Regions from separate parts of the Rhodococcus sp. G6(2025) genome, predicted to be linked through region 2. Evidence: riboswitches for the same ligand, from Rfam matches in the RefSeq annotation. Region 2 holds a riboswitch; the other holds the start of a gene.
The links. A riboswitch is a leader RNA that binds a small molecule or an ion and turns the genes downstream of it on or off. The one in region 2 is predicted to bind glycine.
Positions count from the first base shown of each region.

Region 1: another riboswitch for glycine. It lies ahead of gcvP (aminomethyl-transferring glycine dehydrogenase); the one in region 2 lies ahead of ACLIVD_RS33325 (DUF5058 family protein).

Region 1 covers NZ_CP179750.1:5,096,301-5,103,663, forward strand. The annotation lists gene ACLIVD_RS23370 (substrate-binding domain-containing protein) at 1-210, shown strand, start outside; gene ACLIVD_RS23375 (metallophosphoesterase) at 207-1,361, shown strand; gene gcvP (aminomethyl-transferring glycine dehydrogenase) at 1,407-4,259, opposite strand; glycine riboswitch at 4,434-4,557, opposite strand; gene ACLIVD_RS23385 (MerR family transcriptional regulator) at 4,627-5,247, opposite strand; gene ACLIVD_RS23390 (bifunctional nuclease family protein) at 5,532-6,005, opposite strand; gene ftsR (transcriptional regulator FtsR) at 6,148-6,888, opposite strand; gene garA (glycogen accumulation regulator GarA) at 6,885-7,363, opposite strand, start outside.
Region 2 covers NZ_CP179750.1:7,192,034-7,199,396, forward strand. The annotation lists gene ACLIVD_RS33310 (MFS transporter) at 177-1,532, shown strand; gene ACLIVD_RS33315 (amidohydrolase) at 1,602-2,825, opposite strand; gene ACLIVD_RS33320 (hypothetical protein) at 2,877-3,614, opposite strand; gene ACLIVD_RS33325 (DUF5058 family protein) at 3,644-4,372, opposite strand; glycine riboswitch at 4,460-4,560, opposite strand; glycine riboswitch at 4,564-4,655, opposite strand; gene lpdA (dihydrolipoyl dehydrogenase) at 4,861-6,234, opposite strand; gene lipA (lipoyl synthase) at 6,269-7,198, opposite strand.

The DNA of each region.
Region 1 (7,363 bases), 2.1 Mb from region 2:
GACTCCGTTGCCCGCGCGGATCTGCTGTCCGCCATCGCTGCGGCCTCGAGCACGTCGAAGCCGGTGCGCATCGACGTGGTGACGATCGGCGAGAACTCCGACCTCAACACGTTGCAGGCGTTGGCCGATCGCACCGGCGGGTCGCTGGAGAAGGTCGCGTCCTCGGACGGAGCGGCACTGCCGACCGCGATCAGCAAGTTGCTGTCGTGACGAGGCTCCTGGTCTTCGCGGTCTTCCTCGCACTCGTCACATGGTGGCTCCATCGGCGACTCGTGCGGGCCACCGGGCTGGGCCGGCCCTGGTCGGTGGTCGTCGACGTGACCCTCGTGGTCCTGTGGGTTCTCGCGGTCATCGGCGTCGGCAGCGGCGAAGCCTTCGATCCGGGATGGGCGCGTCCCCCGGGATGGGTGGGCTGGGTGTGGCTCGGCGCTATGTTCTATCTGGTGCTCGGGCTTCTCCTGGTCGCGTTGGCGTCGCTGCTGACGCGGCTGTTCGGCCGCCTGCGCGGCACCGGGAACGACGAACAGGTCGATCTGTCGCGGCGGCGAAGCCTGCGCATCGCCACCGCCGTCGTGGTGGTGGGTGCCGTCGGCGCCGCCGGCTACGGGGTGTCGGAGGCCGCCCGGCCACGGATCGTGCGGGTTCGGGTGCCGCTGAAGCGTCTGCCCGCCGAGTTCGACGGTGTGCGTGTGGCGCTCGTGTCCGACCTTCACGTCGGCCCGGCGCGGGGAGTGGATTTCACCCGGCGGGTCGTCGACCTGGTGAACGCGCAGCAGCCGGATCTCGTCGCGATCGCGGGCGATCTGGTCGACGGGACCGTCGCCAAGGTGTCGCCCGATCTGCAACCGCTCGGCGACCTCGAGGCCCCGCTCGGGGTGTTCGGTGTCAGCGGCAATCACGAGTTCTACGCCGACGACGGTGGTCGCTGGCTGGATGTGTGGGACCGGCTGGGCATCCGGACGCTGCGCAACGAGCGCGCGACGATCACCCGGGGCGGCGCCACCCTCGACGTCGCGGGCATCCACGACTATTCCTCGCCGGCCCCGTACGAACCCGACCTTCCGGCCGCGCTCGCCGGACGCGACCCGTCGACGTTCGTCGTGCTGCTCGCGCACGAACCGCGGCAGGCACTGGAAGCGTCCGACCTCGGTGTCGACCTGCAACTGTCGGGGCACACGCACGGCGGGCAGATGTGGCCGCTGCGTTATCTGGTGCCGCTGCAGCAGCCGTCGGTGACGGGACTGGACCGCATCGGAAACACCGTCCTCTACACGACCCGCGGTGTGGGCACGTGGGGTCCGCCCGTGCGGGTGGGCGCCCCACCGGAGATCACGATCCTCGAGCTGGTGCGCGAGGACTGAGCGAGCGATGCCCGCCCCGCGTGAGCGGGACGGGCATCGGCTGTGTCAGGCGTCTTCGAATGCGGAGATCGGCGGGCAGGAGCACACGAGATTGCGGTCGCCGTGTGCACCGTCGATGCGCCGCACCGCCGGCCACACCTTCGGCCGTGCCTTGCCTCGGGGGAACACCGCTGTCTCACGGGTGTAGGGGTGGTTCCACTCCGCGACCAGGCAACCGGACGTATGCGGGGCACCGCGCAGCGGGTTGTCGTCCACCGGCCACTCCCCCGCGCCCACGCGGTCGATCTCGGCGCGGATCGCGATCATCGCCTCGCAGAAGGCGTCGATCTCTTCGAGGTTCTCGCTCTCGGTGGGCTCCACCATCAGGGTGCCCGCCACCGGGAAGCTCATCGTCGGTGCGTGGAAACCGTAGTCGGCGAGGCGCTTTGCGACGTCGTCCACGGTCACACCGGTGTCCTTGGTGATCGGCCGGAGGTCGAGGATGCACTCGTGTGCCACCATTCCCCCCTCGCCGGTGTAGAGGACCGGGAAGTACTCGTCCAGGCGGCGCGCGATGTAGTTGGCCGAGGCGATGGCGGTCAGGCTTGCGCGGCGCAGCCCGACGGCGCCCATCATCCGGATGTACGCCCACGTGATCGGGAGGATCGACGCACTGCCGTAGGGGGCCGCGGAGATCGGTCCGGCTGTGCCGAGTTCCGGTGCGAGCGGATGTCCGGGCAGGAACGGCGTGAGGTGGGACCGCACACCGATCGGACCGACGCCGGGGCCACCGCCACCGTGCGGGATGCAGAACGTCTTGTGCAGGTTGAGGTGGCTCACGTCGCCGCCGAACCGGCCGGGACGGGCCAGGCCGACCAGGGCGTTGAGGTTGGCGCCGTCGACGTACACCTGGCCGCCGGCGTCGTGGACGGCGGCGCAGATGTCGGCGATCTCGTGCTCGTACACACCGTGTGTGGACGGGTAGGTGATCATGATCGCCGCGAGGCGCTCGGCATGGTCGGCGATCTTCGCCCGCAGGTCGTCCAGATCCACGTCACCGTTCGGGCGGCAGGCGACGACCTCGACGCGCATCCCGGCCATGACCGCGGATGCGGCGTTGGTGCCGTGGGCGCTCGACGGGATGAGGCAGGTGTCGCGGTGGTCGTCTCCGCGGCTGAGGTGGTAGTTACGGATCGCGAGCAGCCCCGCGTACTCGCCCTGGCTACCGGCATTCGGCTGCAGGCTGACCGCGTCGTAGCCGGTGACGGCCACGAGCCAGTTCTCGAGGTCCTTGATGATGCGGAGGATTCCCGGTGTGTCCCCGGTCGGCGCGAACGGGTGCAGTCCGGCGAACGCGGGCCAGGTGATCGCTTCCATCTCGGCGGTGGCATTGAGCTTCATCGTGCACGAACCGAGGGGGATCATGCTGCGGTCGAGTGCGATGTCCTTGTCGGACAACGCCCGCAGGTAGCGCAGCATCGCCGTCTCGGTGCGATACCGGGTGAACGCCTCGTGCTGCAAGTAGTCGGATCCGCGGAGCTGCGCGTCGGGGACGGACGTGCCCGCTTCCTCGGTCACGGCGCCTTCGCCGCCGAACGCCGCCAGCACCTGGGCGACGTCGTCGGCAGTGGTGGCCTCGTCACACGCGATGGCGACGTGATCCGCGTCGACGAACCGCAGGTTGATGCCGGCGTCCTTCGCCTTCGCCACCACGTCCGCGGCTCGGCCGGCGACTCGAACGAGGATCGTGTCGAAGAAGTGCTCGTGGACGACGACAGCCCCGGTCCTGCGGAGCGCGGCGGCCAGGGAGTGCGCCGTGTTCGCCACGCGCAGGGCGATCGCCTTCAGTCCCTCGGCGCCGTGGTAGCTGGCGTACATGGCCGCCAGAATCGCCAGCAGCACCTGAGCGGTGCAGATATTCGACGTCGCCTTCTCGCGGCGAATGTGCTGCTCGCGGGTCTGCAGCGCCAGCCGGTACGCCTTGTCACCGTCGGCATCGACGGAGACGCCCACCAGACGGCCGGGGAGCTGACGTGCATGCTTGGTGTGCACGGCGAGGTAACCGGCGTGCGGGCCACCGAAGCCCATGGGGACACCGAACCGCTGGGTGGTGCCGAAGCAGGCGTCGGCCCCGATCTCGCCGGGCGGGGTGAGGAGCGTGAGTGCCAGCAGATCCGCCCCGACCGCGACCAGTGCGCCGCGCTCGTGGGCGGCGGCGATCACGTCGGTGTAGTCGACGATGCGGCCGGACCCGCCAGGCATCTGCGCGAGGACGCCGAAGAAGTCACCGTCCGGAAGGCCGGCGGACAGGTCGGCCACCACGATCTCGATGCCGAGCGGCTCGGCCCGGGTCTCGACGACGGCCAGCGTCTGCGGGAACAGGTCGGCGTCGACGACGAACCGCGGGGACTTGCTCTTGCTCGCCCGGCGCAGCAGCGTCATCGCCTCGGCGGCGGCGGTGGCTTCGTCGAGCATCGACGAGTTGGCGACCTCCATGCCGGTCAGGTCGGCGACCATCGTCTGGAAGTTGAGGAGCGCTTCGAGGCGGCCCTGGCTGATCTCGGGCTGGTACGGCGTGTAGGCCGTGTACCAGGCCGGGTTCTCGATGATGTTCCGGATCAGCACCGGCGGGGTGAGGGTGTCGTAGTAGCCGAGACCGATCATGGACGTCGCCACGGTGTTCTGCGCGGCGAGTGCGGACAGTTCGGCGAGCGCTTCGTGCTCGGACACCGGTGCAGGCAGCGCGTCGAGGCCGTCGGCGATGCCGCCCGTCACCCCGTCCAGGATGACGGCGGGGACGGCCTTCGACGCGAGGTCGTCGAGCGAATCGGCTCCGACCAGTTCGAGAATGTGCGCGAGTTCCGCAGCGTTCGGGCCGACATGACGATCGGCGAATGTACGGCTTCCAGCGTCGATCACGACAACTCCCAAGCAGTTCGGAGGATCAGGACACGCCCCGCGTAGCGGAACGTCCCTCCCCCTCTGTCGCCTGCTCGAATCGAGCGCCTGAGAGATTCGGTACCGTCGTTCGGGTGTGAAGACGGCCCTTTCCCCGTGGGCGGGTGGGTGCTCCCACCGCTTTCCAGAGACGTCGGAGCCCGCACGGTCCTGTCTGCCTGAGAGATTGACGGGGAGGTGTTGCTCCTTCGGCGCCCGAACTCCCGCACACACGATGTTTCTGTGCTTGCGGTGCCCGGAACTCTCCCGCACGGCGTCGACGCACCGCCAGTCTATGTCACGGCTGCAGATGGCGGCGCAGGCAGCGCCGCGCTCCGATGGATGCGGGCTAGCCCGTCTTGCGGCTCGCGCGGTTCTTGCGCCGCGACGCCAGTTCGTCCTCGGGGCTCTGTTCGCTCTCGCCGCCATCGGCGCGCTCGGCCGGGAAATCGGCGATGGTGCCGGTCAGTTCGCGCATCGCACCGCTCACCGCGATACCGAAGACACCCTGCCCGCCCTGGAGCAGATCGACGACCTCTTCGGGGGACGTGCACTCGTAGACCGTGGTCCCATCCGAGAAAAGTGTGATCTTGGCCAAGTCCCGCACTCCGCGCTTACGGAGGTGGTCGACGGCCACTCGGATGTTCTGCAAGGATATTCCGGTGTCGAGCAGACGCTTGACGATCTTGAGGACGAGGATGTCTTTGAACGAGTACAGCCGTTGGCTGCCCGAACCTGCTGCGCCACGAATGGACGGCACGACGAGCGACGTGCGAGCCCAGTAATCGAGCTGCCGGTAGGTGATTCCCGCGATCTGGCAGGCGATGGGGACGCGGTATCCGACGAGGTCGTCGGGCACGGAATCGTCCGGGAAGAGGCCCGGTTGGATCTCCTCGGAGCTGAATTCGGACTCGGCAACGTTGTCGCCGGGCGCAAGATTCAGCGCATTCTCCTGCGGCCGATCTCCCACTGACTACTCCCTCTCGCATGTTGCACTGAACCCGACGATCAGTGCGCCTGTGACGCGCGTCGCCAGTGCCCGCGGCACAGCCACAGCACATCGAGCGGCGCAAGCGCCACCAGTGACATCGAGCAAGTCCGTACCCTGAACCTACTCAGCGTACGCCCGATACAATCTGCAGGGCAGAAAATCACTGCACTGAACGCTATGACTCCGAAGAGACGGGGTCAACGCAACGCGCCGGAGGAACCTCAACCGTTACTCCGCGCCCGAGGCTTTTCCGACGGCGCAAACTAGCCGTCGGTTGCCTTGAAATCGTCCGGCGACACGGACTCGAGGAATTCCTTGAACTTCTCGACCTCGTCCTCGCGCTCGTCGGGCATAACCAGACCGGCCTCCGTGAGTACCGCTTCCTCGGCGAAGATCGGCACCCCGATTCGCAGTGCGATGGCGATGGAGTCGGACGGGCGGGCCGAGACGCGGGTGTTCTGGTCGAACACGAGGTCGGCATAGAACGTGCCCTCGCGCAGGTCCACGATGCGAACTTCCTTCAGGGTGCGACCGAAGGCTTCGATCAGGTTCTTGATGAGATCGTGGGTCAGCGGACGCGCAGGCTCGACGCCCTGCTGTTCGAGTGCGATCGCGGTGGCCTCGGTCTGGCCGATCCAGATGGGCAGGTACCGCTCGCCGTCGGTTTCACGCAACAGCAGAACAGGTTGACTTTGGGGTTGCTCGACACGAACTCCGATCACGTGCATTTCGCTCATCGCGTCTGCCTCCACCCTGCAATGGTCCGTCCGCGGCACACAATGCCGTACCAGGATTCTATTCGATTCGTGTCTGCTCTTCGACCGTACAGCCGTTCGAGCGCAGCGTCGTTGGGAAGTGGGGACGGTCGGCGAGTTCACCTCACCGATCGAGCGCACCCCGGACTGCCGACTTCACCAGGCAGGTGTGCAACGTCAGAGACAGGGCGGCCAGTTCGCGCACCATCTCCTCGGCGCGATCACGGGCGCCGGCGTCGCGGCCCTTGGCGACAGGCCCGGCGATCTGCGCGACCAGCCCGGCCTCGCGGTCGGCCGCCAGCTTGAACGCCCTCAGGTGCCGCACCTCGAGTCCGAACTCGGACATCGCCCTCGCGGTGCGCGCCAGTGTCACCGCGTCCTCGTCGAAGAATCCCGCCGGCCCGGGAACGACCAGGCCTCCGCGGGTCAGTTCGCCGAGGAACTTCTCGTCGATCCCTGCCCGGGCGATCAGATCGTCGCGGCTGATCCGCACCTCGCGGTCGGTGAGGAACTCCTCCGGGGACACCTCGCCCGGGGCCACCGTGAGCGCGCGCGGCCGGCGCGGCGAAGAATCGCCTGCGCCGACCGTGGCCACACCTCTGTCGATGGCCTCGAGCTGCTCCTTGATGACCTTCAGCGGCAGATACTGATCGCGCTGCGCAGTGAGGACGTAGCGCAGTCGTTCACAGTCGGCGATCGAGAATCGCCGATACCCCGAGGGAGTGCGCTGGGGGCTGATGAGACCCTCGGCTTCGAGGAATCGGATCTTCGAGATCGTCACATCAGGAAAATCGGGGCGGAGTCGATCCAGCACGGAGCCGATCGACATCCCCGATTGCGCCTGCTGCTGCCGCACCGCGGTCATTGGCTACCCGCACCAGCTGACGTCTCACCGATCTGCGAGCCACCGGCAGCGGTCCGGGGTCCGGTCAGGAAGACCAGTCGGAACTTGCCGATCTGGACCTCGTCACCGTTCGCCAGGACAGCCGAGTCGACCGGCTCCCGGTTGACGTAGGTGCCGTTGAGGCTGCCGACGTCGACCACCTGGAACTCGTCGTCCTCCTGACGGAACTCCGCATGACGACGGCTGACGGTCACGTCGTCGAGGAAGATGTCGCTGTCGGGATGCCGTCCCGCGGACGTCGTCGGCTGGTCGAGCAGGAAGCGCGACCCTGCGTTCGGTCCACGCTTGACGACGAGCAGAGCAGAGCCTGCGGGCAGTCCCTCCACACCCGACACCGGAGCTTCCGGAGCCTGGGTTGCCGAGGAGTTGTCGAGCTCATTGAGAAAGTCCGCGCGGAAGACCGACGTGGTTTCCGCCGGCGTCTCCCCATAGACCG
Region 2 (7,363 bases):
GTCGCCCGGACCCTTCCAGTTGTCAACAGAGAAATCATGGCCCAGTACCGCGTGCAACCGCCACTTCTGTATTCCGACATTCGGAAGCGAAGTTGGAAACGAGTGACCCGTCCGCCACGGTAGGTGAGTCGTGAGCCACATCACAGCCCACCTCCGAGGAAGAACAGGTCCCGCGCATGCAATTCGACCTACGCGAACGCATCGACAACAGCCCGATGACGCGCTACCAATGGGGCGCCATCGCCATCTGCGGTCTACTCAACGTGCTCGACGGCTTCGACGTCCTCGTCATGGCGTTCACCGCCCAGTCGGTATCGCAGGAGTGGGATCTGTCCGGCTCGGTCGTCGGCCTCCTGCTCAGCGCCGGACTGTTCGGCATGGCCGCGGGATCGCTGTTCCTGGCGCCGTGGGCTGACACCATCGGCCGCCGCGCCATGATCCTGCTGTGCCTGGCACTCGCGTCGACGGGCATGCTGCTGTCGGCGGTCAGCCAGAACGCGATGCAACTCGGCCTGCTCCGCGCCCTCACCGGCGTCGGCATCGGCGGAATCCTCGCCAGCAGCAACGTCATCGCCAGTGAGTACGCGTCGAACCGCTGGCGCGGGCTCGCGGTGAGTCTCAACTCCACCGGCTACGCCGTCGGCGCCACCCTCGGCGGGATCATCGCCGTCGTCCTGCAGAACTCGCTCGGCTGGCGCTCGGTGTTCCTGTTCGGCGGACTGTGCACGGCGGCCATCATCCCCGTCGTCTACGCCCGGCTCCCCGAATCGATCGACTTCCTGCTCGTCCGGCGACCGGCCAACGCACTCGACCGGATCAATGCCTTCGCCCAGCGGGTCGGTCAGCCGCGACTCAACGAGCTGCCCGCACCGCGTGCCGCCGCCACCGCCGACGCCGGATTCGCGATGCGCGTCCTGCTGTCACCGCAGCGCCGCCGCAGCACACTCCTGGTGTGGTTCGCATTCTTCATGGCGATGTTCGGCTTCTACTTCGTCACCAGCTGGACCCCGAAACTGCTGGTCGAGGCGGGCATGTCCGCGAACCAGGGCGTCACCGGCGGAGTGCTCCTCAACCTCGGCGGCATCTTCGGCGCCACCCTGCTCGGGGCGCTGTCCGCACGTTTCGCCCTGAAGCGTGTGCTCATCGCCTACATGGCGATCGCGGGCGTACTGCTCGTCGTCTTCGTTCCCGCCACCGCGTCCATCGTCATCGCGTTCGGGCTCGGCGCCCTGATCGGCGTCTTCGCCAACGGCTGCATCGCCGGGCTGTACGCGATCACGCCGTCGGTCTACTCGCCCGCCGTCCGGGCCACCGGCGTCGGCTGGGGCATCGGCATCGGCCGCGTCGGCGCCATCGCGTCCCCGATCGTCGCGGGCGCCCTCCTCGACCGCGACTGGTCGCCCACCCAGCTGTACATCCTCGTGGCCGTGTCCTTCGTCCTCGCCGGACTCGCCGTGTCGCGACTGCGGTTCGAGAAGACCGGCGTGGACGCCGGGGACGCCACCGCGGATGCGCCGCTGACCACCCACTGAGGCGGCTCCGCCACCCGTGCGCCTTTCTGGTTGCTGGAACAACCAGAAAGGCGCACGGGCCCGGAGGGCCTAGATCCCGACCTTCGACAGGATCGCCGTCATCGCCGCCTGGACGCCGGTGGACAGGGTGGGTTCCGCGACGGGGGCGAAGAACGGTGAGTGGTTCACCGGCACAGGCTTTCCGCTCTCGAGGGTCTCCGCGGTGTGGCCACCGAACATCCAGAACACCGACGGCACACCGATCGCCTCGGCGAGCAGACCGAAGTCCTCCGAGCCCATCATCGGAGACGACGGCGTGACGTTGTTCTCGCCCAGCACTTTCTGCAGCTCGGCGACGAGTTCGGCGGTGGCGTCGGGATCGTTGTAGTTGCGCGGGAACGTGTACAGCTCCTCGATCAGCGGCTTCGGCGCCCCGGACGCGGCGGCCTCGGCGTAGATGATGCGGCGCAGCGCGGCATTGACCTGCTCACGCACCTCGGGGTCGAGGGTGCGCACGTTGATCGTGAACTCGGCCCGGTCCGCGATGATGTTCTCCTTCAGCCCCGCATGGAACGTCGCAACCGTGACGACCGCCGGCTTCAGGGGGTGCACTTCGCGGGACACAATGGTCTGGATTCGGTTGATCATGTTGACGCCCTGGATGATCGGGTCGATCGAATCCTGCGGCTGGGAGCCGTGTGAACCCTGGCCGTAGACGGTGACCTTCAGCGAATCGGCCATGGCCATCGCGTCGCCGCTCGTGACGTGCACGGTGCCGGCCAACATCGGCCCGACGTGCTGCCCGAAAACGATCTCCGGCTTGGGTGCCCGGTCCCACAGGCCGTCCTCGACCATCGCCTTCGCCCCGGCGGCCGTTTCCTCGCCGGGCTGGAAGAGGAACACGATCGTTCCGGCCCACGCCTCCCGCGCGCCTGCGAGCAGTTCGGCGACGGTGAGCAGGGTGGCCACGTGTGTGTCGTGGCCGCAGCCGTGCATCACCGGCACCTCGGTGCCGTCGTCGAGGTGTCCGGTGGCGGCGCTGGCGTAGTCGACGCCGGTGTCTTCCGCGATCGGCAGCCCATCGGAATCGGCGCGGAAGGCCACCGTGGGGCCCTCACCGTTGGTCAGGACACCGACCACTCCGGTGCCGCCGCAGACGAACGTGTCGATCCCGAGGGCGACGAGGGAACTCTGGATCAGCTCGGCGGTCTTGTGTTCCTGCATGGACAGTTCCGGGTGCGCGTGCAGGTGGTAGTAGAGGTCGTGCATCTTCGTCCGCAGCTCGTCGGTGAGCGCGATCGGCAGGTCGGTCATGGAGCCTTCTTTCGAATCAGGTGAAGGTGAGATATCTCCGCGTATCGATTCTTACTCGATGGTCGCGAGCTCGGCCGGGCTCTGGTCGTTCTTGTTCCGCAGGAACCAGGCGAGGACCGCCGTCACGATCACCGCGATGGCGGTGGACGACAGCGCGAGGCTCGGCATCGCCGGAACCACGACGAACGTGACGACCGCGGCCACCAGCAGCGCGACCACCGTGGCCCGGGGCTGCTTCATCGACACGATCGCCTGCACGAGGACCGCCCCCAGGACCGAGGGAAGGATGTAGGAACGGGTGACGGTCACGATGTCGGAGGGAATCACGCTGATCAGCCAGGTGCCGAGCAGCCCCACGAACACAGCCAGGGACACGAGGTGCACCATCGCGGCGCCGCAGATCGCCAGGACCGCAGCCAGTTCGGCCCGCTTGGTTCCCGGTTTGGCTCCGATGTTCGTCTGCGCGATCAGCGCGGCCGGCAACAGCTTGTTCGCGATGTTGCCGATCATGAACGCCTGGTACATCGCGGCCGGGCCGAGGATGGGGAAATAGGTCAGGGGTTCGACCAGCCAGATGATGAAGAATGTCCCGGCCACCGCGGCGAACGCGGTCCACAACTGGCCTGCGGTGACGTCCACCTCACCCGAGAACACCAGGTACAGGGGCGCACCGATCGACAGGAGCAGCCCCACGATCATCGTGATACGACCCCAGCGGGACGTCGTCTTGTCGAACTCGGCGAGTTCACGCGCGCCGGTGGACACCGTTACGGCTTCGTCGGTAGTCATCGAAAAGTCCTTTCCGTGCGTGTCGTGAATCAGGAGGTGACCAGGTAGGTGACGGTGAGGGCGACGAGGATCGAAATACCCAGCCCCCATTCACGGAGCCAGCCCTTGCCGGACGTCCGGGCCACGAACAGGCAGATCCCCATTGCGACCGCGGAGGCGGCGAACGCAACGATGTGATAGCTGGACTTCGTGAGTTCCTGGAAGCCCAGCGACGCGAACGCGCCGATCAGGGCCGCGGACGGAACGACCGCCATCAACGCCGGATTCACCGTGCGGATCTTCGCGTCACCCCGCTTGAGCAGCGGGGTGAGGACGAGCGCGGACAGCATCCACATCACGCCGCCGATGCTCATCGCGAAGAATGCGACGACGAAGACGTTCTGGGTGTAGGTGTCGGTACCGAGTTTCGCGCCCATGGAGTCGGCGGCGATGCTGGCCGCGGACACGTCGTACGCGGCGGAACCGATCAGGCCGATGCGGGCCAGGACGGCGGGCGTGCCGAAGAGGGCGAGCAGGGCGATCGCCACGAGGCAGACCGCCAGGGACGGTCCGATCGCCGAGACGGCGCCGGAGCGGAACGAGACTTTCATGTCTTCCGGCGACATGTCCGCGACGGGTGCCACCTTGCGGACCGCGGTCATGTAGATCGCCGACTGCACGACGATGACGACGAAGATGCCGGCAACGGCCACCCAGAGAACAGGCGAGTTGGCGACAGCCATGATGTCCGTGGATGCCCCACTAGCAGTCACATTCATGGATCTCCCAGGGAGAGTGAGCAACCGGTGAACCGATTGCTCGAGCGATGTGAGGGTGATCCGGTGGATCACCTCGGCTGACACCCGCTCTGTTCCGTAACCTGAGAGTTTGGAGACACACTCGTGCGAGTGGTCATCGTGCCCCGTCGGTGAACGTGCCGTTACAGCCGACACGCTGCTCTCCAGAGTTCCCGACCCTGACTGTCCTGGTGCCTGAGAGTTTGTGGGTACTTGCTCCTTCGGCGCCCGGGACACGGTCCCGGAACTCTCCAGCCAGGTTCATAGGGAGAAACCATCGAGATGGTTCCGAATCGAACTGACTCGAGACGTACTGTTCCGCAGACGTATTACGAAAGCATGACTTCACCGTTCCGGCGTGTTAACTCACAACAGTTCCTGGTCGGAAATCGCCAGTGCGCGTTCGCATGCCGAACACCCCATGTGAGTGGCAAAGCGTGCGCCAGCACACTTTGCCACTCACATGGGGGTCAGCCGTGGACGTGGAGTGGCTTGCCGGCCACTGCCATCAGTGCCTCGCCGAGCGCCTCGCCCTGCGTGGGGTGGGCGTGCACGAACTTCGCCGCCTGCGCGGCGTCGACCTCGAAGTTGTAGAGCAGCTGCGCCTCACCGATCAGCTCACCGACTCGGTCGCCGACCATGTGCACGCCGACGACGACCCCGGTCGGCGCCACCACGAGTTTGACCGCCCCCGACGTCTTGAGGATCTGGCTCTTGCCGTTGCCGGCGAGGTCGTAGGTGACGGTCTCGACGTTCTCGCCGAACTTCTCCCGGGCCGCGGTCTCGGTCAACCCGACGGACGCGACCTCGGGGTGGGAGTAGGTGACCCGCGGGATGCCGGTCTCGTCGATGACCTCCGGACGGAGCCCGGCGATTTCCTCCGCCACGAAGATGCCCTGCTGGAACCCGCGGTGGGCCAGCTGGAGCCCGGGGACGATGTCGCCGACCGCGAAGACGTTCGGGACCGTGGTGCGCAGTCGATCACTGGTCACCACGAAGCCCTTGTCGAGCATCACTCCGGTCTCCTCGTACCCCATGGACGCGGTGTTGGGTCCGCGCCCCACTGCGACCAGCACGACGTCGGCGTCGAGTACGTCGCCGGAGTCGAGGGTGACCGACACCGCGTCCTCGTCCTGCGTCACCTCCGTCACCCGCACACCTGTCTTCGCGGCGATCTTGCGGCGGCGGAATGCCCGCTCGAGGTACTTGGAGATCGTCTCGTCCTCGTTCGGCACCAGCCGTGGCATCGCCTCGACGATCGTCACCGACGCGCCGAACGACGCCCAGACACTGGCGAATTCGACGCCGATGACGCCGCCGCCCAGGATGATCGCCTTCTTGGGGACCAACGGCAACACGAGAGCCTGGTCGCTGGTGACGACCCGGCCACCGATGCCGATGCCGGGCAGCGTCTTCGGCGACGACCCCGTTGCCAGGACGACGGCGCCGCCCGTGATCAGCTCGTCGTCGACCTCCACTCCGTTGGGTCCGACCAACCGGCCGCGGCCGTTGACGACGGTGATGCCGTACGAGTCGACGAGGCCCTGCAGTCCCTTGTGCAGTCGGGTGACGATGGTGTTCTGGTAGCTCAGGACCTTCTCGAGGTCGACACCGTCGAACGTGACGTCGATACCGAACTGCGAGGCGGTGCGGGCACTGTCCGCGACCTCGGCGGAGTGCAGCAGCGCCTTCGTCGGAATGCACCCCTGATGCAGGCAGGTGCCGCCCAGTTCGTTCTCCTCGACGAGGATGACCGAACGGCCCAGTTCGGCCGAGCGGATGGCGGCCGCGTAGCCGCCGGAACCGCCGCCGAGGATGACGACATCTGCAGATCGGTGGGACATGGGAACTCCTTGCTGGAACGGAAGAGGGTGGGGTTCAGTGAACTGCGGTTGCGGCGACGGCCTCCGCGTGGAGGCGGCCGGCCCGATAGGAGGAGCGCACGAGCGGACCGGACAGGACGCCGAGGAAGCCGATCTCGCGGGCGATCCCGTCGAGCATGACGAACTCGTCCGGCGTCGCCCACCGTGCCACCGGATGGTGCCGGGCCGACGGCCGCAGATACTGCGTGATCGTGATCAACTGGCAGCCGGCCGCGTGCAGGTCCCGGAGGGCCTGAATCACCTCGTCCGTGGTCTCCCCCATCCCGAGGATCAGGTTCGACTTGGTGATCAGGCCGTCCTCCCGAGCCCGTGTGATCACCTCGAGGGACCGCTCGTACGTGAAGGCAGGGCGGATACGACGGAATATCCGGGGAACAGTCTCCACATTGTGCGCGAGTACTTCCGGGCGGGTGTCGAACACCTTGCGTAGTTGCGCGGCATCGGCGTTGAAATCGGGGATCAGCAGTTCGACGCCAGTGCCCGGGCACAGTTCGTGAATCTGCCGGACCGTCTCCGCGTACAGCCAGGCGCCGCCGTCCCACAGATCGTCGCGGGCAACCCCGGTGACGGTGGCGTACCGAAGGCCCATGGTCTGCACCGACTCGGCGACCCTCCTGGGTTCGCCCCGGTCGAGTGCGGCGGGGCGGCCTGTGTCGATCTGGCAGAAGTCGCACCGCCGGGTGCACTGGCTTCCGCCGATGAGGAAGGTCGCCTCTCGGTCCTCCCAGCATTCGAAGATGTTGGGACATCCCGCTTCCTGGCACACGGTGTGCAGGTTCTCGCGTTCGACGAGGGCGGCGAGGTCCCGGTATTCGGGGCCTGTCCGCATCTGCACCTTCATCCACGACGGTTTGCGTTCGACCGGGGTCTGAGCGTTGCGGACTTCGAGGCGGAGCAGTCGGCGGCCGTCAGGCTGTGCAGTCATGTGGGGAACTCCTAGGGCCGGTCGAAACCGGTCGGTATGCGTCGTCGGACCCGCGCGGTGGACAGCGCGGAACCGGGGCAGGCGATTGGGGAGAGCGAGCACACTTCGACAACCGTTGCGGCTGCGGGCATCTGGGCTCTCATCGTCCGGCGTGTGCGGTCACGT